DNA from 2 places in the Listeria sp. SHR_NRA_18 genome. Region 2 is predicted to be linked to the other one. Evidence: predicted binding sites of a transcription regulator. Region 2 holds the regulator's gene; the other holds the start of a gene.
The links. Region 2 encodes NrdR, which represses ribonucleotide reductase genes. Its sites were predicted from a motif close to AACACNATATATNGTGTT; they were not measured.
Positions count from the first base shown of each region.

Region 1: nrdD (anaerobic ribonucleoside-triphosphate reductase) is a predicted target of NrdR. The motif match lies at 3,973-3,990, and genes of this name have one in related genera.

Region 1 is NZ_QPKR01000003.1:111,727-119,551, reverse strand. It holds gene DUK53_RS06210 (hypothetical protein) at 1-959, shown strand, start outside; gene DUK53_RS06205 (glycosyltransferase family 4 protein) at 956-1,996, shown strand; gene DUK53_RS06200 (helix-turn-helix domain-containing protein) at 2,020-2,244, shown strand; gene DUK53_RS06195 (glycosyl hydrolase family 28-related protein) at 2,413-3,741, shown strand; gene nrdD (anaerobic ribonucleoside-triphosphate reductase) at 4,009-6,159, shown strand; gene nrdG (anaerobic ribonucleoside-triphosphate reductase activating protein) at 6,152-6,700, shown strand; gene DUK53_RS06180 (N(5)-(carboxyethyl)ornithine synthase) at 6,907-7,825, shown strand, end outside.
Region 2 is NZ_QPKR01000001.1:136,424-144,248, reverse strand. It holds gene dnaI (primosomal protein DnaI) at 1-823, opposite strand, end outside; gene DUK53_RS00790 (replication initiation and membrane attachment family protein) at 829-2,226, opposite strand; gene nrdR (transcriptional regulator NrdR) at 2,248-2,706, opposite strand; gene coaE (dephospho-CoA kinase) at 2,771-3,367, opposite strand; gene mutM (DNA-formamidopyrimidine glycosylase) at 3,377-4,198, opposite strand; gene polA (DNA polymerase I) at 4,220-6,847, opposite strand; gene icd (NADP-dependent isocitrate dehydrogenase) at 6,997-7,825, opposite strand, start outside.

The DNA of each region.
Region 1 (7,825 bases), on a different contig from region 2:
CCTTAATCAAATACGCGATTACATTCTGGAGCGGATTATATTTATTTAGGAATCTGAAATTGCAAAAAACGACGCAATATTTCAAAATAATTTCAGTTACGTTTACAACTATCTGTTTAATCTTAGGCATAGCCAATCTAAAGTTACACTTCCTAAGTACATTCGACATTCGATTTGGATTTGAAACAGTATCTTTTGGTTTCGGCCATCCAGCTCAGTTTGCTGCAGCCGTCATTATTATAACCATTATTCATAGTTTTATCAGTTGGTCAGAAAAAGATAAAGTCCCATATCTTCTCATTTTTGCTAACTTTGCACTAGTAATTTTGGCAGGAAGAACAACATCGATAGGTTTCTATTTATGCATGATGTTACTGTTGCTAATACTCCCACACATTCGTCGTATCCCAATATATATCTATTTCCTAGTAGCGGGTGTCTTGGCTTGGTTCGGTCGAGATCGAGTTGTCTCTCAGTTCTTCGGTTCAGAAGACGAAGCAAGAGGCGTTTTGCTAAACACAGGGCTTCAAATTGCCAGTGAACACGCTCCATTAGGTGCAGGGCTAGGCATGTTTGGCTCACATGCCTCGCGACTAAACTATTCCCCGCTATACGAAACCTATAATATCTCTAAAGTATGGGGTTTATCACAAGAATATCCTAGCTTTATAGCAGATTCATTCTGGGCGATGGTATTCGGTGAGCTAGGATTTATGGGAGCTGCGTTCATCATTTTCCTTTTTGGGTATATAGTATGGCTGTTATATAAGGAAGTACAAATAAATGATTATCAGACAAAGTTTTTGATTATGCTCCCGCTTATTTATGCCTTCATCACGAGTCCTATGGATACAGTGATGGTATCAGGCACCATGGTAACTATCGTATTAGCAGTTATCTATATGGTGGCATTAAAAAATGAATATCAAGAAAACAGAGGAGAGGAAGCGGTACTATGAAAAAAGTTGCTATGATTGGTCCAGGAACGACATCAAAGGGTGGGATTGCTACAGTAATCGCTAATTTTGAAAAAACTTTTTCAAAAGATACAGTGAAAATACATTACATTGCTAGCTGGAGAGAGGGCAACTCAATATTTCGCATGTTAGTTCTAATGAAGGCACTATTTCAGTTCTGTATGCTTCTCCTAGCAAAAAAAATCGATATTGCGCACATCCATATTGCTCAGAAAGGAAGCTTCTATCGAAAAGTTCTATTCATGAGAACCGCAAAAATGTTTCGTCGCAAGGTAATTTTGCACATGCATGGCTCCCAATTCGATCTATTCTATGACGACAGAACACCGAAACAACAGCAATGGATAAAAAAGCAATTAAATCATGTGGATGAGCTTATTGTGCTTAGCGAGGAATGGGCTAAGTTTTATAAGCAAATATGCAAAGTGAAAATAACAATTGTTGAGAATGCGGTAGAGGTTCCCACGTCTAATCCATATACTAATGATGGAAAAACAGTTGTTATGTTTGGCCGACTTGGTGAGCGTAAAGGCACGTACGACTTATTGAAAGCAGTAGAGCTTTTAGGTGAAAAATATGCAACCTATGAGTTTGTTCTCTATGGTGACGGAGATTTGGAACAAGTAACACAAATAATTGAAACGAAAGCTCTGAGCAACGTTAAGATAGGTGGATGGATTGAAGCCGAACAGAAAAAAGCAGTAATGGATGATGCGATAATCCATGTTTTACCATCTTATCACGAAGGTCTTCCAATGGCTATACTAGAAACAATGGCAAACGGAATCCCCAATATTAGTACGCCAGTTGGAGGTATTCCGCAAGTGATTCAACATAGAGCAAACAGTGGATTAGTAAGCCCTGGTGATGTGGAAGAATTGAGTAGAGAACTAGCTTATTTATTAGATAATGATGTAGCAAGAAAAGAACAAAGCCAAAAAGCATACACAATGATTCAAACTAAATTCTCTATAGGCTCCTATAACAAAAAATGGGAAAGCATATATAAAGGTATTTAATAATAAGGAAAGGCTAGGTTCATATGGAAAATAAAAATTTATTAGAGATATTAGACGAGTACTTTCTCTCAACAAAGGAAGCCATTGAATATTTAGGTGTATCTAGGCAATGTTTTTTTTCACTAGTTTCTAGAGGTAAAATTAATAAGATAAAAAAAGGCTCAGTAGTTTTATATTATCGACATGAGATAGAAAATCGTAAATTAGATGCGTTTGCTTTAAGGCGAAAATATAATTATTCAGATTAAGAAAATAAACCTTGTTTAAATCCACCATAATGGATTTAAACAAGGTTTATTTTTATTGAAATTCACAGAATAGTCACCAAATATAGGTTTATTTATGATATATTTACTGTGTAGATGCGAGGAGGCGTTTACATTTTAAAATAAATTAAAAATGGAAGGGATGATGAAATGAGTATATCGAGTATTATAAATATAGCAGATTACGGTGCAGCAACAACAAATAGCGGGGCAGAAAATTCGGAGGCTATTCGTGAGGCTTTAGACCAACTTATTCATTTAAAAGGAGGCATTCTTTTTATACCTCTAGGCACATATAAAATTAACGAAACGATAACAATTGATTATCCTGGAATATATATTCGTTCTGCAAGCCCATACAGATCAATGCTTAGTGTGGAGACGGAATTTACAGGTAGTGAAGTAATTAGATTTGAGCCAGGGCATGATTTTGATAGCGCTAAATCAGTAGGTATCGAAAATGGTTTAACGATAAGTTGCCAGAATGCTACTGTTCATGGTATCACCGTAATAAGAGGCTACGATCAGTTGAGCTTTAGAAATGTTGAAATAAGAGGTGTCAATAAGAATCATAGTGCCTTTAATTTTACTCAGACAAGTAGTAATATCAAAGTTTTAGGGCAAACACTTTTGATGGAAAACTGTGTAGCTCTTCGGTGGGGACAAGAGGCAGATAGAGCGTTATATTACATCAATCGTTACCAAGAAATCAATCTGATCGGTTGTAAAGCATTTTCGGCTATAAAAGAAAATGCGAGTGACCCACAGCCAGAAGCAGGAAACGCTTTCCATTATAAGGATTGTAGAGGCGTCACTATGTCGGGTTGTTCCGCAGCATTTGCGGAAAATGCAATCATTGTAGAGGCTGATTTACGAAATGCAACTGGGACAACGATATCAGGACAAACGAACGAACAAATCTCCAATTTAGCACTGAAGACAATTTGTAAAACAGGAGTTGCGATTGGTTCTATCACGTATTTGCCTTATCGTGACGAATCAGGCGGAGGCGGTTTTGAGTTGAATAATTGCACGTTATCGACTATTTATTCGCTTAATAAAGAAGTCAAATTAAGCCAAGGAAGTTCAAGGAATGTCATATTTTCATCTGATATTTCAAAAGTAGTAGATACGCCAAAAGGGAATGCGATAATGGGGTTGTCCAAGTTTGATAAATTAGGGTTTAGTATGAATGAAGCGCTTGACATTAATGGGAAATCATTAGATCCAACATTTACATTGCGTGGAAAAGATGGTTTACAAGAAGTAAGAATGAGGCAAATAGGCACTGGCTTTCAGTTAGATTTAAAGGAAGATAGCACTTATAAGAAAAAATTGGTGGTCGATTCAAGTATAGAAAAAGCAACAAGTATTAGTTTAAGCTATAAAGTAGATGGTGTGGAGAAATTTGCAAAAGTATCTGTAGGCCCAGTAGACAGCGGAGGGCCGGGACAGAGACAGCTGACTATACCAAATTGATTAATCATTTTAGAAGGTAGCGTGTTTTTTTGAGCGCTCCTTTTTTTCACGGAAATAAGCCATTAGCCTCTTCACTATGTAGTCATTATTATCTGGCGGAACACAATTGTTGATTTAATCACATTCTCCCTTGGCAAGCTTTTTTTGAAAGTTCGTTCGAATAGCCTATTTTCTGATTTGCTTCGGTTTCCGTTAGAAATAAAGCTTATATTGTGCCATAATAGAAATGCAGATACAATATATAGTGTTCGAAGGGAAGCGGAGATAATGTACGTGGAGAAGGAAACGGAACAATTAGTTATTAAAAGGGATGGTCGGAAGGTCGGGTTTGACCTGATTAAGATTCGGAATGCGGTGCAGGCTTCAATGGTGAGTTGTGGCGTGGATGATGCGGCGTATTTGGAAGCAGTTTTAGTTGACATTGTGAAAAACTTACCAAATGATATGGCGGTGACGATTGATGAGATTCAGCATGTGGTCGAGAATCAGCTGATGAAATCTACATATCCAGATGTGGCGCGGGCTTATATTGAGTATCGGCATGACCGGGATTCGCAGCGGGCGAACATGACGGACTTAACGACGAGTGTGCAGAAGTTGCTGGATCGGGATAAAACGGTGGTGAACGAGAACGCTAATAAGGACGCGACGGTTTTTAATACGCAGCGGGACTTGACGGCGGGCGCGGTGGCGAAAAGTTATGCGTTGAAATATATGCTGCCAAAACATGTGGCGAACGCTCATTTGAAGGGGGATATTCATTTTCACGATCTGGATTATAGTCCGTATCACGCGATGACGAATTGTTGTTTGATCGATATTGCGGGGATGCTGGCGAACGGTTTCACGATTGGGAATGCGAACGTGGAAAGCCCGAAATCGATTCAGACGGCGACGGCTCAAATAGCGCAAATTATCGCGAATGTGGCGAGTTCGCAGTATGGTGGTTGTTCGGTGGATCGGATTGATGAAGTTTTAGCGGCGTATGCGAAACGGAATTATGAGAAACACGAGAGCGAGGCGGAAAAATGGGTTTTGGCGGAGCGCCGGGAGGAATTTGCGCGGGAACGGACGCGAAAGGATATTTATGACGCGATGCAGAGTTTGGAGTATGAGATTAATACGCTGTACACGAGTAATGGCCAGACGCCGTTCGTGACGCTGGGCTTTGGGCTTGGCGAGGACTGGTTTGCGCGCGAGATTCAGATGGCGATTTTGAGGGTTCGGCTTGGTGGGATTGGCAAGGATAAGCAGACGGCGATTTTTCCAAAATTGGTTTTCTCGGTGAAACGGGGGACGAATTTGGACGCAGAGGACCCGAACTACGATATTAAGCAGTTGGCGCTGGAATGTTCGGCGAAACGGATGTATCCGGATGTGCTGAATTATGATTCGTTGGTGCGCTTGGCGGGTGATTTCAAGGTGCCGATGGGTTGTCGTTCGTTTTTACCGGCGTGGCAAGATGCGGATGGTGAATTTGTGAATGCTGGGCGGAATAATTTGGGTGTTGTGACGCTGAATGTGCCGAGAATTGCGATTCAAAGTGGCGGTGATAAGGAACGATTTTGGGAAATTTTCACGGAAAGGATGCAAACGATGAAGGACGCGCTACTTTTCAGATTGGAACGGGTTCGGGAGGCAAAACCGGAGAACGCGCCGATTTTGTATAAGCATGGGGCGTTTGGAAAGCGGCTCGATGATGGGCAGGATGTGGATCAGCTGTTCAACAAGGAGCGGTCGACAATTTCGATTGGTTACATTGGCTTGTATGAGGCGGCGACAATGTTTTATGGCGGTGAATGGGAGACGAATCCTGAAGCGAAGGCGTTCACGATTGAGATTTTGCGAGAGTTGAAGGAATACGCGGATGCTTGGAAGGCGGAATATGGCTATTGGTTCAGCGTATATTCGACGCCGAGCGAGAGTTTGACGGATCGCTTTAATCGCTTGGACCGCGCTAAATACGGCGATATTAAAGACATCACAGACAAAGAATACTATCAAAACTCGTTTCATTATGATGTCCGCAAAAAAGTGACGCCGTTTGAAAAGCTCGATTTTGAGATGGAATATCCCGAATATTGCTCTGGTGGCTTTATTCATTATTGTGAATATCCGAAGTTGACGCATAACCTGAAAGCTTTGGAAGCCGTTTGGGATTATGCATATGATCGTGTCGCTTATTTGGGAACGAATACACCGATTGATCGTTGCTATGAGTGCGATTTTGAGGGCGAATTTGCGCCGACCGCGGAAGGGTTTAAGTGCCCAGCATGCGGAAATACGAACCCAGAAACGGCGGATGTGGTGAAGCGGACGTGTGGATATCTTGGGAATCCGATGAAACGGCCAATGGTGCATGGCAGACACGAGGAGATTACGCAACGGGTGAAGCATCTGGAGTCTTCCGATGAATAATCCGAAACCGCAAGAATGGCGCGCTGAGGACATGTCCGCAAACTATGTCGCTGATTATAAGCCGTTTAATTTTGTCGATGGCGAGGGCGTGCGTTGTAGCTTGTATGTATCTGGTTGTCCATTCCATTGTGAAGGTTGCTACAACAAGGCGGCGCAGTCATTTCGCTATGGCACGCCGTACTCGGAGGAGCTCGAGGACCGGATTATCGCGGATTTATGGCATGAAAGCGTGCAGGGTTTGACGCTGCTTGGCGGGGAGCCGTTTTTGAATACGGGTGTGTGTTTGCCGCTCGTGAAGCGGATTCGGACGTTGTTTGGCGATGCGAAGGATATTTGGTCGTGGACGGGTTACACGTGGGAAGAATTGATGCAGGAAACGCCGGATAAATTGGAGCTGCTTTCTTATGTAGATGTCCTTGTCGATGGGCGTTTTGAACAGGATTTATTCGATGTAAAACTCGCATTTCGAGGCTCGAGTAATCAGCGGATTATTGACGTGAAGGCGTCTTTGAAAGCAGAACAAATCGTTATGTATAAGTGAACAAAGAAAGTGGCCTGAAAATAGGAGGGTCGCTTTTTTGTTTGTAAAAATTTCACATAAATTAGCATCGTATCATTTTTATGTGTTACTATTAAGTAGCAAGGAATATTGCAGACATCACACGGATTATTAGTCGGAAAAGTCGGTATAAACAAAAAAATGCTGGACTAAACACCTATACCACAAATACAATGGAGGTAAAAAAAATGTTAGAAATGAAGAAAAAGACGATGGGTTTTGTCAATAGTCATAAGGAAAACGAGAAGAGAATTGCGTTGTTACCTGAACATATCACGACTATTACGAATGCAGATCAGCTTTTTTTCGAAACAGGGTATGGTGAGGTTTTGGGGATAGAAGATGGGGAATACATGGCGCTTGGCTGTCATGTTCAGTCGCGAGCGGACGTGCTCCGTCAAGATATTATTTGCGAGCCGAAGATCGGTGACTCCGAATTTCTAAGCCAATTACAAAAAGGTCAGACGATATTTGGCTGGGTGCACGCGGAACAAAATAAGGATATCGCGAATAAATTGGTGGAATCAGGGGTGAAAGCCTACGCTTGGGAGAATATGGACTACATGAATCGCCATTGTTTCTGGATCAATAATGAGCTGGCAGGCGAGGGTGCGATTATGCATGCGTACCAACTGATTGGCGAGATGCCTTACAATACAAAAGTGGCGATTTTGGGGCGTGGTAATGTATCTCATGGTGCACAGAAAATACTGCAAAACTTAGGCGCCGAAGTTCATATTTATAATCGTAATCAAGAAGCCTTATTTCAAGAGGAATTACCGCAATATGATGTGATTATCAATGCGATTTTATGGGATTTGAAACGAACAGATCATATTATGTATCGAAAAGATTTACAGCGTTTGAAGAAAAATGCAATTATTATCGATGTGAGTTGTGATCGGGCGGGCGCCATTGAAACGAGTATTCCAACGACGATTGCGAATCCGACATATACGGTCGACGGGATTTTACACTATGTAGTCGATCATACGCCGAGCCTACTTTACAGAACCGCGTCGCATTCGATTTCCACAGAAATAGCGAAATATGTAGATGATTTGATCGAAAGTAGAGCCAATGCCACGCTTGAAGCTAGTGTTGTTA
Region 2 (7,825 bases):
TCGAAAACATCAAGTGGTTTTCTAGATGCTCCATACTGTAATTAGACGAGAAAAACGTTGGCAATTCTTCTTGCATCCGGAACTGCAAAATGGCTCCCAGCACTTCATCACGCGTCCATGTCGTCATCGATTCCGCGCCAATATCATCTAACATCAAAATATCGGTTTCTTTCGCGAACTGGATTTTTTCACCGACGCTGTTATCCGCTATCGATTGCTTGATTTCACGCATAAATTCTGGTAGATATACGAGCGTTGTTGAGATTCCTTTTAGCGCCAAATCCTTTGCCATAGCACCAAGTAAATACGATTTTCCCGTTCCGAAACTGCCGTGAATATAGAGACCTTTTTGCATACCAGTGGCGCCTTTTTCATAGGTGCTTAAAAATTCACCAGCCGCTAAAAATGCCGCACTACGCGACTCATTATCGATTGAAAAATCATCCAATGTTGCCTCCATCACTTGCTTCGGCATGTATAGAGACCGGATGCGTTTTTCTATCGCGCGCTGTCGGTCTGCCTGAATTTTCTCCTCGGTTGGGTAATATGTGACCGTGATATAGTCGCCGTTCAAACTAAGTCGCGGCGCGTAACCAGGCATCAATGTATCTTCTTTTTGCTGATACTTCTCGTGCTCCGTCATAAATTCGTAAAGCTTGGATAAGTTCTGATTGATGATTTGTTCGTTTAGCTCTGATTGGTGCTCGTTTAGAAACTGCTTCACCGGCCCATAAGCAAAAACTTGCTGCTTCAATGTTTCATATTGTTTTTCAAAATCGCGACCTTGGAAGAGCTGACCGAGCGTTCTTTCGATTTTATCCATCTTCGTCACCTACCTTCTTTTAAGCGTTTTTTCATCTCTTCAACTTGCTTGTCGAGCGTCGATTTTTCGCGGACAGTCATTTCTTTTTCAACTGGTTTCACTTCTTCTTTATCAAACCAATCTGGCAAAATTTCTTTGCGTCCTGTTTGATTGAATTTACGGTTGTTATTGCGATAATTGGCCGGCGGTTTCTGCGTGCCTTCTTCTTGAAGTTTCTTATATTTTTCATGCTCAGCCCAAGCCATTTCCATCGCTTCTTTGGCGGTCTGTACTTTTTTACGTTTCCAGTGAGCTGCGATGGTCATCATGTAGTTTTTAGAAATTTTACCGTCTAGTCGAAGCAAAACATATTCAATCAATACATTCATGACTGGAATCGGCAAATTCTGTTGCGCCAAAACTTCATCAATGACTTTAAGGTCGGTCTCTGCAGGCACTGCCCCATCGCTAATATCGACCATCAATTGATATGGCGTCACGTTTTCCAAATAATAAGCAAGCGCTTCTGTATCCGACGCACCTTCTTGCGGCTGCAGATCTTGTGACGCGACTTTAGGCTCGGTTTTCGCTTTTAATTCCGGCAAGCGGTTATGTTGCAACTGGTAGCCATCTCGTACAATTTTGCGCAAATAGTCTAGATCTAGCGAACCGTCTGCTTGCACCGATCGATACAAATAATGCACCATATCGAGCTCTTCCACCGCATAAATCGCGTGCAGTTTCAGAATGCACGCGCGAACTTCTTCCGTCACCGCATTTCGTGATAACATCGTCGGCGATAAACTTTGGAGCATCACCGCAAAATCAAATGCTTTGTCATCGAGCGTGACACCTCGCGATACCGCACGCCCAACAGGTTCGCCATTCGCGACCGTACTCACCGGCAATTCGCTCCCTTGAAACGTCTCAAATACATCCTGAAACGAACGCGTCACCTCATCAAAACCATCTTCTGACATCGGTTCATCGGAAAAAAAGCGGCGCAATCGTTGGTACTGTGCGTTTCCAATTTTGCTATATAAATAAATATTCAATAACCCGTCGGAAAAAAACTGCTCAGGAGAAAGCGGTGCTGCCATTTCGTATATGTAATGTCGGGATTCGCCGGTCGTCTGCACGAAACTCCGCAACAAGCCCAACCCCTCTAGCTTCAATCGTGCTTGGAAAAGGTTCGACAAGCTGATCCCGAGCAAGTTTAGCAGCTGGGTATGACTATGGCTCTCGGACCAAAGGCGGTTCTCCTCCACCTCTGTGACAAGCGTGTCGTAGAGCGCCAAACATTCTGCTCCCATTAGCGGCTGATATAAAAAAGTCATGATTTTGCGGTCTTTTTCTGATAAAACACCATTCGCCTTCACTTGATAGCTATCGACCGGCTGTAACTCCATCCAAAATTCTGCCACTCTACTTCACCTTTCTTACTCCTATTTTGTCTTATTCATTAAATCTTTTAGTTCTTCCACAAAAACGCTGATATCCTTGAACTGGCGGTAAACCGAGGCAAATCGCACATAGGCAACCTCGTCTAAAACCGCCAATTTATCCATTAATTTCTCACCGATCAAATGCGAAGATACTTCACTTTCACCGATGCTTCGTAGCTCGCGTTCGACTGCGTTCACGACGTCTTCCAATTGTTCCACGGAGACCGGCCGCTTTTCACAAGCACGAATGAGGCCGCGCAATATTTTCTCTCTGGCAAACTCTTCACGAACACCGTCTTTTTTGACGACGATAAGCGGGCTTTCTTCTACTTTTTCGAATGTGGTGAAGCGAAAGCCGCACGTTTCACATTCTCTGCGACGTCGAATGGAATTGCCATCATCCGCCGGTCTTGAATCCACAACGCGTGAGCTATTGCCTTTACAAGATGGACATTTCATTGTCATCCACTCCTATTTTATGTGATTCCTTTTCCCTAGTATACCACGACTCCCACCAAAGCTTCTACTTTGAAAAGGTGCGGACTAGCGCGCTTACTTGTTGTTCTGTTTCGGCTAAACTCTGTGAATTATCAATCACAATATCTGCCTGTTTTATTTTTTCAGCTAGCGGTAATTGGCTGGCGATTCTAGCTTGTGCCTCGCTTTTCCCTAAATTATTCCGCTTCATCAAACGCTCTAATTGCGTCTTTTCATCCACAAAAACAACGACAATCGTATCTACCATTTCTTGCAGCTTACTCTCTATCAAAAGTGGAATATCAAAAACGATAATATCATGTCCAGCGGCTATCCATCGATCCCGTTCAGCCAACATCCAGCGCCTTACAAGCGGGTGCACAATCGCGTTTAAAACTTCTCGCTTCTCACTATCGTGAAAAATAATGCTACCCAACTTCTGCCGATCAAGCTCCCCGTTCTCTTGAAAAACCTCTGCGCCAAAAGTAGCTCTGATTTGCTTCGCGCCTTCCGTCCCAGCCTCGACAACTTTTCGAGCAGCGATATCCGCGTCAACAATTGGAAAACCAGCTTCATGAAGCATCTGACTAACCGTGCTTTTACCGCTTGCAATTCCGCCTGTTAATCCAATAATATAAGCCATCCGCGTCACCTATTTCTGACATTTCGGGCAAAAATGCGTGCCCCTGCCATTCAGTTTGATTTTCACAATTGGCGTGCCACAAACCGGACACGGATTGTCTTTTTCGCCGTAGACTTGCAGTTTATCTTGATAACCGCCAATCTTTCCTTGTGAGTTCACATACGTACGAATGGTGGAACCTCCGAGTGCGACTGCTTCTGCCATGATTGACCTAGTACTCTCATAAAGTCGCATGATTTCAGCTGGTGTTAATGTGTTCGCCGGTCTTTCCGGAAGTACCTTCGCCTGAAAACAAACCTCATCCGCGTAAATATTTCCGATACCCGCAACAAGACTTTGATCCAGCAAAACGGTTTTGACGGCGCGACCTGATTTCATTAGTTTCATCGCAAAAGCGCTCTTTTCAAACGTGTCGGAAAGCGGTTCTGGTCCGAGTTTTTGGATAGATTTGGTGAGTCCTTCTTGCCCTTTTAATACGAGTTCCATCGTGCCAAACTTCCGGACATCAAGGTAGCGTAGTTCTGTGTTATCCGTGAAGTGGAACGTGACGTGTGTGTGCTTGTCCACTGGATCTGTCGCATTATTGAGACGGTACTTGCCCTCCATGCGCAAATGCGATAAAAGCGTGCCATCCGTTGTGTCGATTAGCAGAAACTTGCCGCGACGGCGAACGGCTTCGATTTTTTGCCCGATCATATTCCCAACAAATTGTTCTGCTGGCATGCCGACGATCATCTTTGGAACGCCGACGATAACTTGATCGATTTCTTTTCCTATAACAAGTTCGGCGAGTGTTGCCCGAACGTTTTCTACTTCTGGTAATTCTGGCATGATTTTAACCCCTTACTTCTGTTATTTCGCGTCGTACCACGTGTCTCCGAAAGAACTATCGACTTTGAGTGGGACAGAAAGCGCGACGGCATTCTCCATCACATCGGGAACGATTTCTTCGAGTTTCGCGATTTCGCTTTCCGGTGCTTCAAAAATGAGCTCATCGTGCACTTGGAGTAGCAAACGTGCTTCGAGTTTCTCCGAGATAAGACGGTCATTCATGAGAATCATCGCTTTTTTGATAATATCCGCGGCACTTCCTTGAATCGGTGTATTCATCGCGGTTCTTTCGGCAAATCCACGAACGTTGAAGTTGCGACTCGTGATTTCAGGAATATAACGGCGACGATGCAAAATCGTTTCAACATAGCCTTTTTCCTTCGCAGAACGCACAATTTCTTCCATGTACTCTTTTACGCCAGGATAACTCGCAAAATAACGATCGATAAAATCCCGTGCTTCTTTCCGCGTAATACCTAGATTCTGCGATAAACCGTAATCACTAATGCCATATACGATACCAAAATTGACGGCTTTTGCTTGGCGGCGCATCAACGAATCGACTTCTTCCTGCTCCACGTGGAAAACGTCCATCGCAGTTTTTGTATGGATATCATAGTCGTGTTTGAAGGCGTATTGTAGGTTCTCATCTTCTGAAATATGCGCCAAAACGCGTAGTTCGACTTGTGAGTAATCCGCAGAAAAAATCTTCCAACCTGGTTCAGATGGGACAAAGACTTGACGAATTTTGCGGCCTTCTTCCAAACGAATCGGGATATTTTGCAGGTTCGGGTCAACAGAGCTCAAACGGCCTGTTTGCGCCAATGTCTGGTTAAAACGCGTGTATACTTTTTGCGTATCTTGATGTGTCACTTTTAGCAAGCCTTCGATGTAGGTTGATTGGAGTTTGCCAAGTTGACGGTACATCAGGATGCTTTCAATGATTGGATGCGATCCTGCCAGTTTTTCAAGGACGTCGGCGGATGTGGAATAGCCTGTTTTCGTTTTCTTTTCTGCTGGGAGCCCTAGATTTTCGAACAGGATAACGCCTAATTGTTTCGGCGAATTGATGTTGAATTCAGATCCTGCATACTCATGAATCGTTTTTTCGAGTTCGCTTAATCGGCCTGCCAACTCAACTTTCATATCTTCTAGACGCGCCGTGTCCACTTTGACGCCGTACATTTCTATTTTCGCTAAAACCTTGGATAGCGGTAATTCGAGGTCTTCAAATAAGCCTAACTGCTCATTATTTTCGAGTTCCGTACGCATTTTTTTCTCTAATTCGGAAACGGCGACAACTTTACGCGCCAGATGTTCCGCAACAATGGCTTCTTCTGGAATCGCGCGTTTTGCCCCTTTTCCGTACACCAATTCATCCGTTTTCACCGCGTCGAAATCGTGACTCACTGCAACACTCGCAAAATCACCAATCGTGTCGGATGGGTTGAGTAAATAAGAAGCGAGCATAATATCGAATTCGATACCGTCGACCGCAATATCAAATTTGGAAAGCCCGACAATCGTTTTCTTCGCATCGTATACGACTTTTTCTTTTTTCGGATCTTCCAACCACGTTTTCAATGCTGGAGACTTTGTGAGCGCATCCGCATTTGCGAAAAATGTACCCGCTTCCGAATGAAACGCAATCCCAATAAACGGTGCCGTATGGTAGTTGTCATTATCCAATTCGACATAAATCGCGGTTTTGTCGCTCAGATGTTCCGCCGTAATCTCATCTACTATTTCAAACGAGAGGCTCTCCATTTCTTTCTCCGGTTCGCTCGATTCCCCCTGTATATTTTTCAAAAGTGTCGCAAAACCAAGTTCTTTCAGTAACGGCACCACTTTTTCCGTATCGTAGCCAGTATATTTCAGATCCGCGACTTTAATTTCTAGTGGCGAATCCGTGTTGATTGTCGCCAATTCTTTACTCATTACGGCTGATTCTTTATTATCCATTACTTTTTCTTGTAGCTTTTTACCCGAAATTTGATCGGCATTGGCTAGTACTTCTTCTACCGTGCCAAATTGATGTAGTAATTTTAATGCCGTTTTCTCGCCGACGCCAGGAATTCCAGGAATATTATCGGAAGCATCGCCCATTAAGCCTTTCATATCAATGATTTGCTCCGGCATAAGATCATATTTTTCTTTCAAACTCGCCGGTGTATTTTGCTCCATATCCGTGATGCCTTTTTTCGTAATATACACCGTTGTTTTATCGCTCGCGAGCTGCGTTAAATCGCGATCCCCCGTAATCACAACGACCTCTAGCCCGTCTTTTTCAGCGTGTTTCGTAATCGTTCCAATAATGTCATCCGCCTCATAATTCGGCAGTTCATAGCGCGGAATCGAATACGCATCCAGCAACTCGCGAATAAACGGAAACTGCTCAGACAGCTCACTTGGCGTCTTCTGGCGTCCACCTTTGTACTCTTTATACTGACTATGCCGAAAAGTCGTTTTCCCCGCATCAAAAGCCACCAACACATGGTCCGGCTGCTCTTTTTCCAACACATTCATAATCATCATCGCAAAACCATACACCGCGTTCGTGTACACGCCCTTATCATTGCTCAAAAGCGGCAACGCGTAAAAAGCACGATTCGCGATACTATTTCCATCAATTAGTACAAGTTTATTCACAGGGATTCCTCCTCAAAATTTAGCGCTCATTATGTCCATTTTAACATAGAAACACTGAATACGCCTTTATTCAGGCACACAAAAAAACCATGTTTTGAAACAAGAGCCACACGTTCTCCCCCACTTCAAAACACGGTATCCTTTATCGCTTAAAAATTATGAATCAGCGCATCTGCAAACTCGGAACATTTTACTTCCGTCGCGCCGTCCATCAAACGTGCGAAGTCGTAAGTAACCGTTTTGTCAGCGATTGTTTTTTCCATCGATTTAATAATCAAAGTCGCCGCCTCGCCCCATCCGATATGCTCGAGTAGCAACGTCCCAGAAAGGATAACCGAGGATGGATTCACTTTGTCAAGGTTTGCGTATTTCGGAGCCGTACCATGCGTCGCCTCAAAAATCGCATGTCCCGTCAAATAGTTAATATTCGCACCAGGCGCGATACCAATGCCGCCAACTTGAGCCGCGAGCGCATCAGAAATATAATCCCCATTCAAGTTCATCGTCGCCACAACATCAAATTCCGCTGGACGTGTCAAAATTTGTTGTAAGAATATATCCGCAATCGAATCTTTGACTAAGATTTTACCTGCCGCGAGTGCCGCGTCTTGCTTCGCATTAGCCGCGTCCACACCTTCTGCTTCCACGATACGGTCATATTCAGACCAAGTGAAGACTTTATCGCCAAATTCGCGTTCTGCAAGGTCATAGCCCCACGTTTTGAACGCGCCTTCTGTGAACTTCATAATGTTTCCTTTATGCACAAGCGTCAATGATTTGCGGTTTTCTCTAATCGCATACTCAATCGCCGCGCGAACTAAGCGCTCTGTGCCTTCTTTTGAAACAGGTTTCACGCCAATTCCTGATGTTTCAGGGAAACGGATTTTATTCACGCCAAATTCATCGCGCAAGAAAGCAATCAATTTCTTCGCTTCATCGCTGCCTTCTTTAAACTCAATCCCAGCATAAATATCTTCC